DNA from 3 places in the Serratia sp. TSA_7 genome. Region 3 is predicted to be linked to each of the others. Evidence: predicted binding sites of a transcription regulator. Region 3 holds the regulator's gene; each other region holds the start of a gene.
What was found. The regulator PurR, encoded in region 3, represses purine synthesis genes. The targets are predictions, from matches to a motif close to CANGCAAACGTTTGCNTG.
Positions count from the first base shown of each region.

Region 1: a site for PurR is predicted at 1,288-1,305, ahead of purE (5-(carboxyamino)imidazole ribonucleotide mutase). Genes of this name have one in related genera too.
Region 2: a site for PurR is predicted at 1,481-1,498, ahead of pyrD (quinone-dependent dihydroorotate dehydrogenase). Genes of this name have one in related genera too.

Region 1 is NZ_JBQZFU010000004.1:300,130-303,405, forward strand. Features, by position in the region: gene ppiB (peptidylprolyl isomerase B) at 4-498, shown strand; gene ACUTQW_RS16525 (UDP-2,3-diacylglucosamine diphosphatase) at 509-1,231, shown strand; gene purE (5-(carboxyamino)imidazole ribonucleotide mutase) at 1,398-1,922, shown strand; gene purK (5-(carboxyamino)imidazole ribonucleotide synthase) at 1,919-2,986, shown strand; gene galE (UDP-glucose 4-epimerase GalE) at 3,212-3,276, opposite strand, start outside.
Region 2 is NZ_JBQZFU010000001.1:146,547-149,822, reverse strand. Features, by position in the region: gene ACUTQW_RS00805 (sulfonate ABC transporter substrate-binding protein) at 1-724, opposite strand, end outside; gene ssuE (NADPH-dependent FMN reductase) at 756-1,334, opposite strand; gene pyrD (quinone-dependent dihydroorotate dehydrogenase) at 1,592-2,602, shown strand; gene ACUTQW_RS00790 (cell division protein ZapC) at 2,777-3,276, shown strand, end outside.
Region 3 is NZ_JBQZFU010000001.1:815,931-819,206, reverse strand. Features, by position in the region: gene ACUTQW_RS04030 (C40 family peptidase) at 1-172, shown strand, start outside; gene cydH (cytochrome bd-I oxidase subunit CydH) at 386-475, opposite strand; gene purR (HTH-type transcriptional repressor PurR) at 800-1,825, shown strand; gene punR (DNA-binding transcriptional activator PunR) at 1,822-2,766, opposite strand; gene punC (purine nucleoside transporter PunC) at 2,891-3,276, shown strand, end outside.

The DNA.
Region 1 (3,276 bases), on a different contig from region 3:
ACTATGGTTACTTTCCACACTAATCACGGCGACATCGTTATCAACACCTTTGCTGACAAAGCGCCGGTTACCGTTGAAAACTTCCTGAGCTACTGCCGTGCAGGTTTCTACGACAACACTATCTTCCACCGTGTTATCAACGGTTTCATGATTCAGGGCGGCGGTTTTGAGCCTGGCATGAACCAGAAAGACACCAAAGCGACCATCAAGAACGAAGCCAACAACGGTCTGAAAAACACCGTGGGCACCCTGGCGATGGCGCGTACCAACGATCCGCACTCCGCTACCGCTCAGTTCTTCATCAACGTGGCTGACAACGACTTCCTGAATTTCCGTGCCGAGAACGCGCAAGGCTGGGGTTACTGCGTATTTGCCGAAGTGGTTGAAGGCATGGACGTGGTCAATAAAATCAAAGCCGTGAAAACTGGCCGCAGCGGCATGCACCAGGACGTTCCGGTAGAAGACGTGATCGTCACCAGCGTTACCGTCAGCGAGTAATCGCGGCTGCATGAATACGCTGTTCATCGCGGATCTGCACTTATGCGCACAGGAACCGGCAATCACTGCCGGTTTTCTGCGTTTTTTGCGGCACGATGCGATTCACGCCGAAGCCCTGTACATTCTTGGCGATCTGTTCGAAGCCTGGATCGGCGATGACGATCCCGAACCGCTGCACGCGGAGATTGCCGCTGCGCTGAAGACGCTGCAGCAAGCCGGCGTGCCCTGCTACTTTATCCACGGCAACCGCGATTTCCTGCTCGGCAAGCGCTTTGCCCGCGCCAGCGGCATGCATCTGCTGCCGGAAGAGAAAGTGCTGGAGCTGTACGGTCGCAAAATCCTGATCCTGCACGGCGACACGCTGTGTACCGACGATCAGGCTTATCAGCAGTTCCGCCGCAAGGTACATAATCCGTTAATCCAGAAGCTGTTTTTGGCCATGCCACTGCGCTGGCGCCTGAAGATCGCCGCCAAGATGCGCGCTCGCAGCCGGCAGAGCAATCAGGGCAAATCGCAAGCCATTATGGACGTCAACCCGCAGGCGGTTGAGCAGGCGATGCTGAGCCATAACGTACACTGGATGATCCACGGCCACACCCACCGCCCGGCGGTGCATGAGCTGGAACTGAGCAACGGCAAGGCCCACCGCGTGGTGCTGGGCGCCTGGCACGCTGAAGGTTCGATGATCAAAGTCAGCGCCGACGCCGTCGAACTGATCCAATTCCCTTTCTAACCCCCTGACTTGCCACGCGAGTGAAAAAATTCGCGTTTTCGACGGTGAAAACCGGCGACGCAACCGTTTTCCTCGCCGTGCGCTCATGGTATGATCTGCGCCCTCATTCGGCCTCCCGCCGCAGGCAACCGGCCGTCGTTTGTACACTTACAGGAGCCTTACACCCATGGGAGCCAACGCCGCTTCAGCCACTAACGCTGGGGTTAAAATCGCAATTGTAATGGGATCGAAAAGTGACTGGGCCACCATGCAGTTCGCGGCCGAGATCCTGACCCAACTCGATGTCCCGTTCCATGTCGAAGTCGTTTCCGCTCATCGCACGCCAGACAAGCTGTTCAGTTTCGCCGAACAGGCCGGCGCCAACGGCTTTGACGTGATCATTGCCGGTGCGGGCGGTGCTGCGCACCTGCCGGGCATGCTGGCGGCGAAAACGCTGGTTCCGGTGCTGGGTGTTCCGGTTCAAAGCGCCGCGCTGAGCGGTGTAGACAGCCTGTATTCTATCGTACAAATGCCGCGCGGCATTCCGGTCGGCACCCTGGCGATCGGCAAAGCCGGTGCGGCCAACGCCGCTCTGCTGGCGGCGCAAATTCTGGCGCTGCACGACACCGCGCTGGCGCAACGTCTGGCCGACTGGCGCCAGGCACAGACCGAAGAGGTGCTGAACAACCCGGATCCGCGGGAGGAAGCATGAAGCCGGTTTGCGTACTGGGCAACGGCCAACTGGGGCGCATGCTGCGCCAGGCCGGCGAACCGCTGGGCATCGCCGTTTACCCGGTCGGCATCGACGCCGAACCGGAAGCAGTGCCCTATCAAAACAGCGTGATCACCGCAGAAATCGAACGCTGGCCGGAAACCGCGCTGACGCGTGAACTGGCGACCCACAACAGCTTCGTCAATCGCGATATTTTCCCCCGTCTGGCGGACCGCCTGACGCAAAAACAGCTGCTCGATCAGCTCGGCCTGGCCACCGCGCCGTGGCAATTGCTGGCCGATGCCGCCGAGTGGCCGCAGGTGTTCGCCACTCTCGGTGAACTGGCGATCGTCAAACGTCGCGTTGGCGGTTACGACGGCCGCGGTCAATGGCGCTTGCGCCCGGGCCAGGAAGCGGAACTGCCGGCGGATGCCTACGGCGAGTGCATCGTCGAGCAGGGGATTAACTTCTCCGGCGAGGTTTCGCTGGTCGGCGCGCGCGGGCACGACGGTAAGTCGGTGTTCTATCCGCTGACCCATAACCTGCATGAAGAAGGCATTCTGCGCACCAGCGTGGCGCTGCCGCAGCCTGACCCCGCTCTGCAACGGCAGGCTGAACAGATGCTGGCGGCGATCCTCGACGAGCTGAACTACGTCGGCGTGATGGCGATGGAGTGCTTTATCGTTGGCGACAGCCTGCTGATTAACGAGCTGGCACCACGGGTACACAACAGCGGCCACTGGACGCAAAACGGCGCCTCCATCAGCCAGTTCGAACTGCACCTGCGCGCCATTCTCGCCCTGCCGCTGCCGAAACCGGTGGTCAGCACGCCGTCGGTGATGGTCAATCTGATCGGCACCGCCGTGAATCAACAGTGGCTGGCGCTGCCGTTGGTGCATTTGCATTGGTATGAGAAAGAAGTGCGCGAAGGCCGCAAGGTCGGCCACCTCAACCTGAACGATCCTAGCGCCACCGTGCTGCAACAGGCGTTGCAGGCACTGGCACCGCTGTTGCCGGCCGAATACCAGAGCGGCCTGGCCTGGGCGCAACAGAAGCTGGCTTAAGGTTTACTCCGCAACAAAATCAAAGGGTTCAGCCAGGCTGAACCCTTGAGTTTGATGACAAAGTTGTCTTTGAACCCGAGATACCCGGGCCTAGCGCACCGAGGGGCGCTCCGACGGCCAAGGCCGTTACGACCCCTTCGGCACGCTCTCCCTAATAACGAGCTTTGTCAGCAGTCTGCAGGGGTCAGTTCAGCACGCGGAACCCTTTTTATGGCCGATAAAACACTACCGGGTATAGCCCTGCGGATTTTTGCTTTGCCAGTTCCAGGTATCGCGCATCATCGCATCGA
Region 2 (3,276 bases), 670 kb from region 3:
TCAGCACCTCAAGAACCTGGCTGATAAAGGGGCCGTGCGCCTGTACGTAGGGGCGAACCGCCAAATAAAACGAACCGGTTTGATTCAGACCACTGCCGTCGCCCAGTACCCGTACGCCGCCTTGCAGCAATGCGGCGGAATAGTACGGATCCCAAATTGCCCAAGCATCAACGTTGCCTTGCTGGAAGGCGGCGCGGGCATCGGCCGGGGTCAGATAAATGGGCTGGATATCGGTAAATTGCAGCCCGGCTTTCTGCAGCGAGCGCAACAGCAGGTTGTGGGAGCTGGAACCTTTCTGGAAGGCCACCTTATGGCCTTTCAACTCAGCGACGGTTTTGATCGGGCTGTTTTCCGGCACCAGGATCACTTCCGCCTTGGGTTTTGGCGGCTCTACGCCGACATAAAGCAGATCGGCGCCTGCGGCCTGGGCGAAGATTGGCGGGATATCGCCGGTGCTGCCCAAATCGATACTGCCGACGTTCAGCGCTTCGAGCATTTGCGGGCCGGCGGGGAATTCTATCCAGCTGATTTTGGTCGAGGGAAAACGCTGTTCCAACAGCTTATGGGTTTTTGCCAATACCAGGCTGACCGATCCTTTTTGGTAACCGATGCGGAACTGCGCCGGATCCTGCGCACTGGCGGCATTGCTCCACGCGAGGGAGAGAATGCCGGCTAATGTGCCGGCGCCAAGCCAGCGGCGGAGTGAAGAAAGTCGCTTAATCATGATGTCCTTTTCCTTTTTATTCTCTTCTCAGTCAGGCGGTCTGACGGGCAAACAGAGAAGGTGAGAGCTTTACCGTGGGCGGTTTGCGGCGGCCGAGTGCCAGATAAAAGCTTTCCAGCGCCTCTTCCAGGCGAGTTGCCAGGCCGTCAGACAGGTTGATTTCTTCGCCGTTCAGCACCACCTGGCTATCATCGGCAAACACGCCGTGCAGCACTTCCTGGGCTTTCAACGCCGCCAGCACCGGCTTCAGGGCGTAGTCCACCGCCAGCATGTGGCCAATCGAGCCGCCGGTGGCCAGCGGTAACACGACCTTATGGTCCAGGGCGCGTTCTGGCAGCAAATCCAGCAGGGTTTTCAGCGCGCCGGAGAACGAGGCTTTATAGACCGGCGTCGACACCAGCAAACCGTCCGCCTGTGCCAATTGTTCGGCAAAGGCTTTGATCGCCGGGCTGTTAAAATTGGCGTAGAGCAAATCCTCGGCGTCGAAATCGTGCAGCGTGTAGGCAATCACTTCTACACCTTGTTGCTGCAACCAGTTTTGACTGAGGGTAAGCAGCGCGGCTGAGCGCGAAGGGATGCGGGGGCTGCCGGCCAGTGATATAACGCGCATTGCCACTCCTTATAACTAAAAGTTAGGTTTAATCAGGAAATGTTTGTGATCTGTTTTAAACCTATCAGTTAGGAGTGGGTTGCTTAAATCTCATTTTTTGATTTTGATATGCGTAAATGCGGATTGGCGGCGCTGTGGGCCCGTTAAAGGAAAACGATTGCGTAAAAAACGCTTTTTTTGCTTTTAATCAATTCCAATTGATCAGGGGATGCCGGATAATCGGCCCCCGGTTTGCAACCGGGAAATCAGGAGAGTACATGTACTACCCCATCATCAGGAAAGCGTTGTTCCAGCTCGATCCCGAGCGTGCGCATGAGTTGACCTTTCATCAGCTTCGCCGTATCACCGGCACCCCGTTAGAATTTCTCATTCGTCAGTCTGTGCCGACCAAGCCGGTTAGCTGCATGGGGCTTTCTTTTAAAAACCCATTGGGGTTGGCCGCCGGTCTGGATAAAGACGGCGAGTGCATCGATGCCTTCGGCGCCATGGGGTTTGGCTTTGTTGAAGTTGGCACCGTGACGCCGCGTCCGCAGTCGGGCAATGATAAACCGCGCCTGTTCCGCATTGTGGAAGCCGAAGGCCTGATTAACCGCATGGGTTTTAATAACCAGGGTGTGGATAATCTGGTTGAAAACGTTAAAAAATCCCATTTTGGCGGCATTCTGGGGATTAACATCGGCAAGAATAAAGATACCCCGGTTGAGCAAGGAAAAGACGATTATCTGATCTGCATGGATAAAGTTTATCCGTATGCCGGCTATATCGCGATTAACATTTCGTCACCAAATACACCGGGGTTACGATCCCTACAGTATGGTGAAGCGTTGGACGATCTTTTAGCCGCCATTAAAAATAAGCAGCAGGAATTGCATGCGCGGCATCACAAATATGTGCCGGTCGCGGTAAAGATCGCGCCGGATCTTTCTGAAGAAGAATTGATCCAAATAGCCGACAGCCTGGTGCGGCATAATATCGATGGCGTGATCGCCACCAATACTACGTTGGATCGCAAGTTGATCCAGGGGCTGAATTACTGCGAGCAAACAGGGGGCCTTAGCGGTCGTCCGCTGCAGGCGAGCAGCACCGAAGTGATCCGCCGTTTGTCGATTGAGCTGCAAGGCCGCTTGCCGATTATCGGTGTCGGCGGAATAGACTCCCTGACCGCTGCGCGGGAAAAAATGGCGGCCGGTGCTTCGCTGGTGCAAATTTATTCCGGCTTTATCTTCCACGGTCCGCGCCTGATTAAAGATATCGTTAACTACATCTAATATTTTTTCTTTGATTTTCAGCCGGGGGTTTATTTCTTCTCCCGGCTCGTCTATATTTTGTCCACTGGCATAAATATCGTTCGCGGAATTATCCGATGTTTGAGCTACTTTATCGGTGATAAAATCGCCTTTTGGGTAAATAGAGTGTGGCATGGGCAGCGAGAAGGATAAGAGATGAAGATAAAACCTGACGATAATTGGCGTTGGTATTTTGATGCCGAACACGATCGGCTAATGCTGGATTTAGCCAATGGGATGATCTTCCGCTCACGCTTCCCGGCCAAAATGTTAACGCCGGATGCCTTCGATGAATGCGCCTTTTGCGTTGATGACGCTGCGCTTTATTTTAATTATGAAGAGCAGTGCAAGCAGATAAAGCTCAGCCATGAGCAACGCGCCGAACTGGTATTAAACGCTCTGGTGGCCTATCGCTTCCTGAAACCCTTGATGCCGAAAAGCTGGCATTTCGCCCAGCAACACTACCCGTTGCAGCCGAAGAACGGCGAACTGGCGGCGGTGAAGGTGATGGACAGCGGCTCTGAGGCCCGTTTATTGGTCGTGGAAGCCGGCGATAACGCCAGCCTGTGTCTGCTGGCGCAAAATCAGCTGTCGCTGGCCGGGCGTACCATGGTGCTGGGTGATGCGATCAAAGTGATGCACGATCGCCTTAAACC
Region 3 (3,276 bases):
CATCAACAACCGCGGCGTGGCCGATCACGTCGGCGTCTATCTGGGCAACGGCAAATTCATTCAGTCACCGCGTACCGGTGAGGAAATCCGTATCAGCCAGTTGGACAACGACTACTGGCAAAACCACTACATTGGCGCCCGCCGTGTGGTAACACCGAAAACCATTCGATAATCGCCTCCGCGGCTGGCCCCCCAGCCGCACGCCTCACCGCCTACCGCAAGCGTTCTGATCTTAGGCCTTTTCGTCGCTCTCAGACCACGGTTTCGCGAAGCCGCATGGAAAACATCCGGCAGTGGGTGAACGGAGCACTTGTGGAAAAATCTGACGTAGCGGTGGGAAAATGCGAACAAGCGCAGTGAACTGCGCCTGTGTGACAACCGGGGATCAGTTCAACGCCGCGGTGAAGCTAAAAGCAATAATAACGGCCAGCGCACACACAGTGGTGAACAGTGACATTTTCAGATCGGTATCCATTACAACTCCTTTTCAGACGGGTTATCCCAAGGATAAAAGGCACACAATTAATGCGTCAAACCATTTTCCCACAGTTAGACAATAAAATCTTGTTATCATTTCCCGGTTTATAATACTGATTACCTCTTCCACTTTGGCTCAATATGGGACAAAATTCGCAGTTCACAACTGCGTACCGGCAAAAATGCCCCTCCTGACCAAACGCTGACGACTTCAATACACTAAAAACTCAGCTTCGCTTATTTGGAAGAAGGATCTACGCAGGCAAACGATTAACATCACACTTACATGCTGCAACATGTGAGTTCAGGAGTCATTCTTTACATGGCAACGATTAAAGATGTGGCCAAACGCGCTGGCGTTTCCACCACCACCGTTTCGCACGTCATCAATAAGACTCGTTTCGTCGCCGAAGAGACTAAAGCGGCCGTTGCGGCCGCGATCAAAGAGCTGCACTATTCTCCCAGCGCCGTGGCGCGCAGCCTGAAAGTCAATCACACCAAATCTATCGGTCTGCTGGCTACCTCCAGCGAAGCGCCCTATTTCGCCGAAGTGATCGAGGCGGTGGAAAACAGCTGCTACAGCAAAGGCTATACGCTGATCCTGTGTAACTCGCACAATAACCTCGACAAGCAACGCGCTTATCTGGCGATGCTGGCGCAAAAACGCGTCGATGGCCTGCTGGTGATGTGCTCTGAATACCCGGATCAATTGCTGGGGATGTTGGAAGATTACCGTAACATCCCAATGGTGGTCATGGACTGGGGCGCAGCACGCGGTGATTTTACCGATACCATTATCGACAACGCCTTCGAAGGCGGTTATCTGGCCGGCCGCTATCTGATCGAGCGTGGCCACCGTGAGATTGGCGCCATTCCGGGCCAATTAGCGCGCAACACCGGCGGCGGCCGCCATCAGGGCTTTTTAAAAGCCATGGAAGAAGCCAATATCGAGGTGCGCGACGAGTGGATTGTACAAGGTGACTTCGAACCGGAATCCGGCTACAAGGCCATGCACCAGATATTATCGCAGAAACAGCGCCCAACGGCGGTATTCTGCGGCGGCGACATCATGGCAATGGGCGCTATTTGCGCCGCTGATGAGCTGGGGTTGCGCGTACCGCAGGATATTTCCGTTATTGGTTACGATAATGTGCGCAACGCCCGCTATTTCACGCCGGCACTGACGACCATCCATCAGCCCAAAGAGCGTTTGGGCGAGATGGCGTTCACCATGCTGCTGGATCGCATCATCAGCAAGCGTGAAGAATCGCAAGTCATTGAAGTACATCCGAAGCTGGTTGAACGCCGCTCGGTCGCCGACGGCCCCTTCATCGATTACCGCCGCTAGTCGCCTGCGCCGGGAGCCAAAGCGGCTTCCGGCGTCACTTCGCTTAACCATTCCTGATTCAAGGTTTCGCTGTCCCCCAGGTAATCCAGCAGCCAGGCCATCGCCGGCGATGGGGTATTCTGCTGCCAGGTCAGGCAACATGGGCTGGCGGGAAATGGCTGTTGCAGTTGCAGCGCCACCAATTCACCACGCTGTACCAACGGCAATACCTGATGCGCAGGCATCATGCCGACGCACAATCCGGCGCACAGGCAATCCACCGCAGAGGCCCAATCCGGCACCACCAGCCGCCGTTGATTGTCCAGCGTCCAGGTGACCCGCTTGGGCAGATTGCGTGACGTATCCTCCAGACACAGCGAAGGGAAAGGCCGGAGCTGATCATCTTTCAGCAGGCCATCCAACCCCGCCAAGGGATGCTGGGGGCTGGCGACACACAACCAACGCATGTCGCCCATGTCGCGAAAGGCGAAACCGCCGCCAACCGGCACCGCCCGCGTAGCGCCGATCGCCATATCGGCACGCCCGTCCACCAGCGCATCCCATACGCCGTTAAACACTTCGGGTTGGACCAACAGCTCGACATCGGGGAATTGACGGTAAAAATCCAGCACCAGCTGACGGCAGCGCTGCGGTTTGACGATGATATCCACCGCAATTTTTAATTGGCCACGCCAACCATTGGCCACCTGCTGGCACTGCCTGCGAGTGTCGAGCATTTTTTTGATGACACCGCGCGCTTCCTGAATAAACAGCGTGCCGGCCGGCGTCAGTTCTACATCGCGATGACGCCGTTCAAATAGCGGTACCGCCAACCATTGTTCCAGTTGCCGCACAGTATAGCTAACCGCCGAAGGTACCCGGTGCAGTTCCTGCGCCGCCGCGCTGAAGCTGCCGGTGCGGGCGACCGCGTCCACGACATCAAGCGAATATTCAGACCACATGATTTTTGCCTTCAATTTTTTTAACAGCACTTCGCAAATATTACCGTTTCACAAGCAGAGATCCAGCCGGATACACTTGCCGGCGCTAAAAACCTGCGACAATAAAATATTAATGAGAAATACCATGCGAAATTCCTTTGGTTTTATGTTCTATCTTGCCGGCCTGAGCATGCTGGGTTACCTGGCCACCGACATGTATCTGCCCGCCTTTGGCGCTATGCAGCAAGATCTGCAAATTTCCGCCGGCGCAATCAGCGCCAGCCTTAGCATTTTCCTGGCCGGATTTGCCTTTGCTCAACTGCTCTGGGGACCGCTCTCCGATAATTTGGGCCGTAAACCCGTGCTGCTGATTGGCCTGGCGCTGTTTGCTCTGGGCTGCCTCGGCATGCTGTGGGTGCAAAATGCCGTCCAATTGTGGTCGCTGCGCTTTATCCAGGCGATCGGTGTGTGTTCAGCCGCCGTCACCTGGCAGGCACTGGTCATTGACCGCTACCGTGAAGGCAAGGCCAA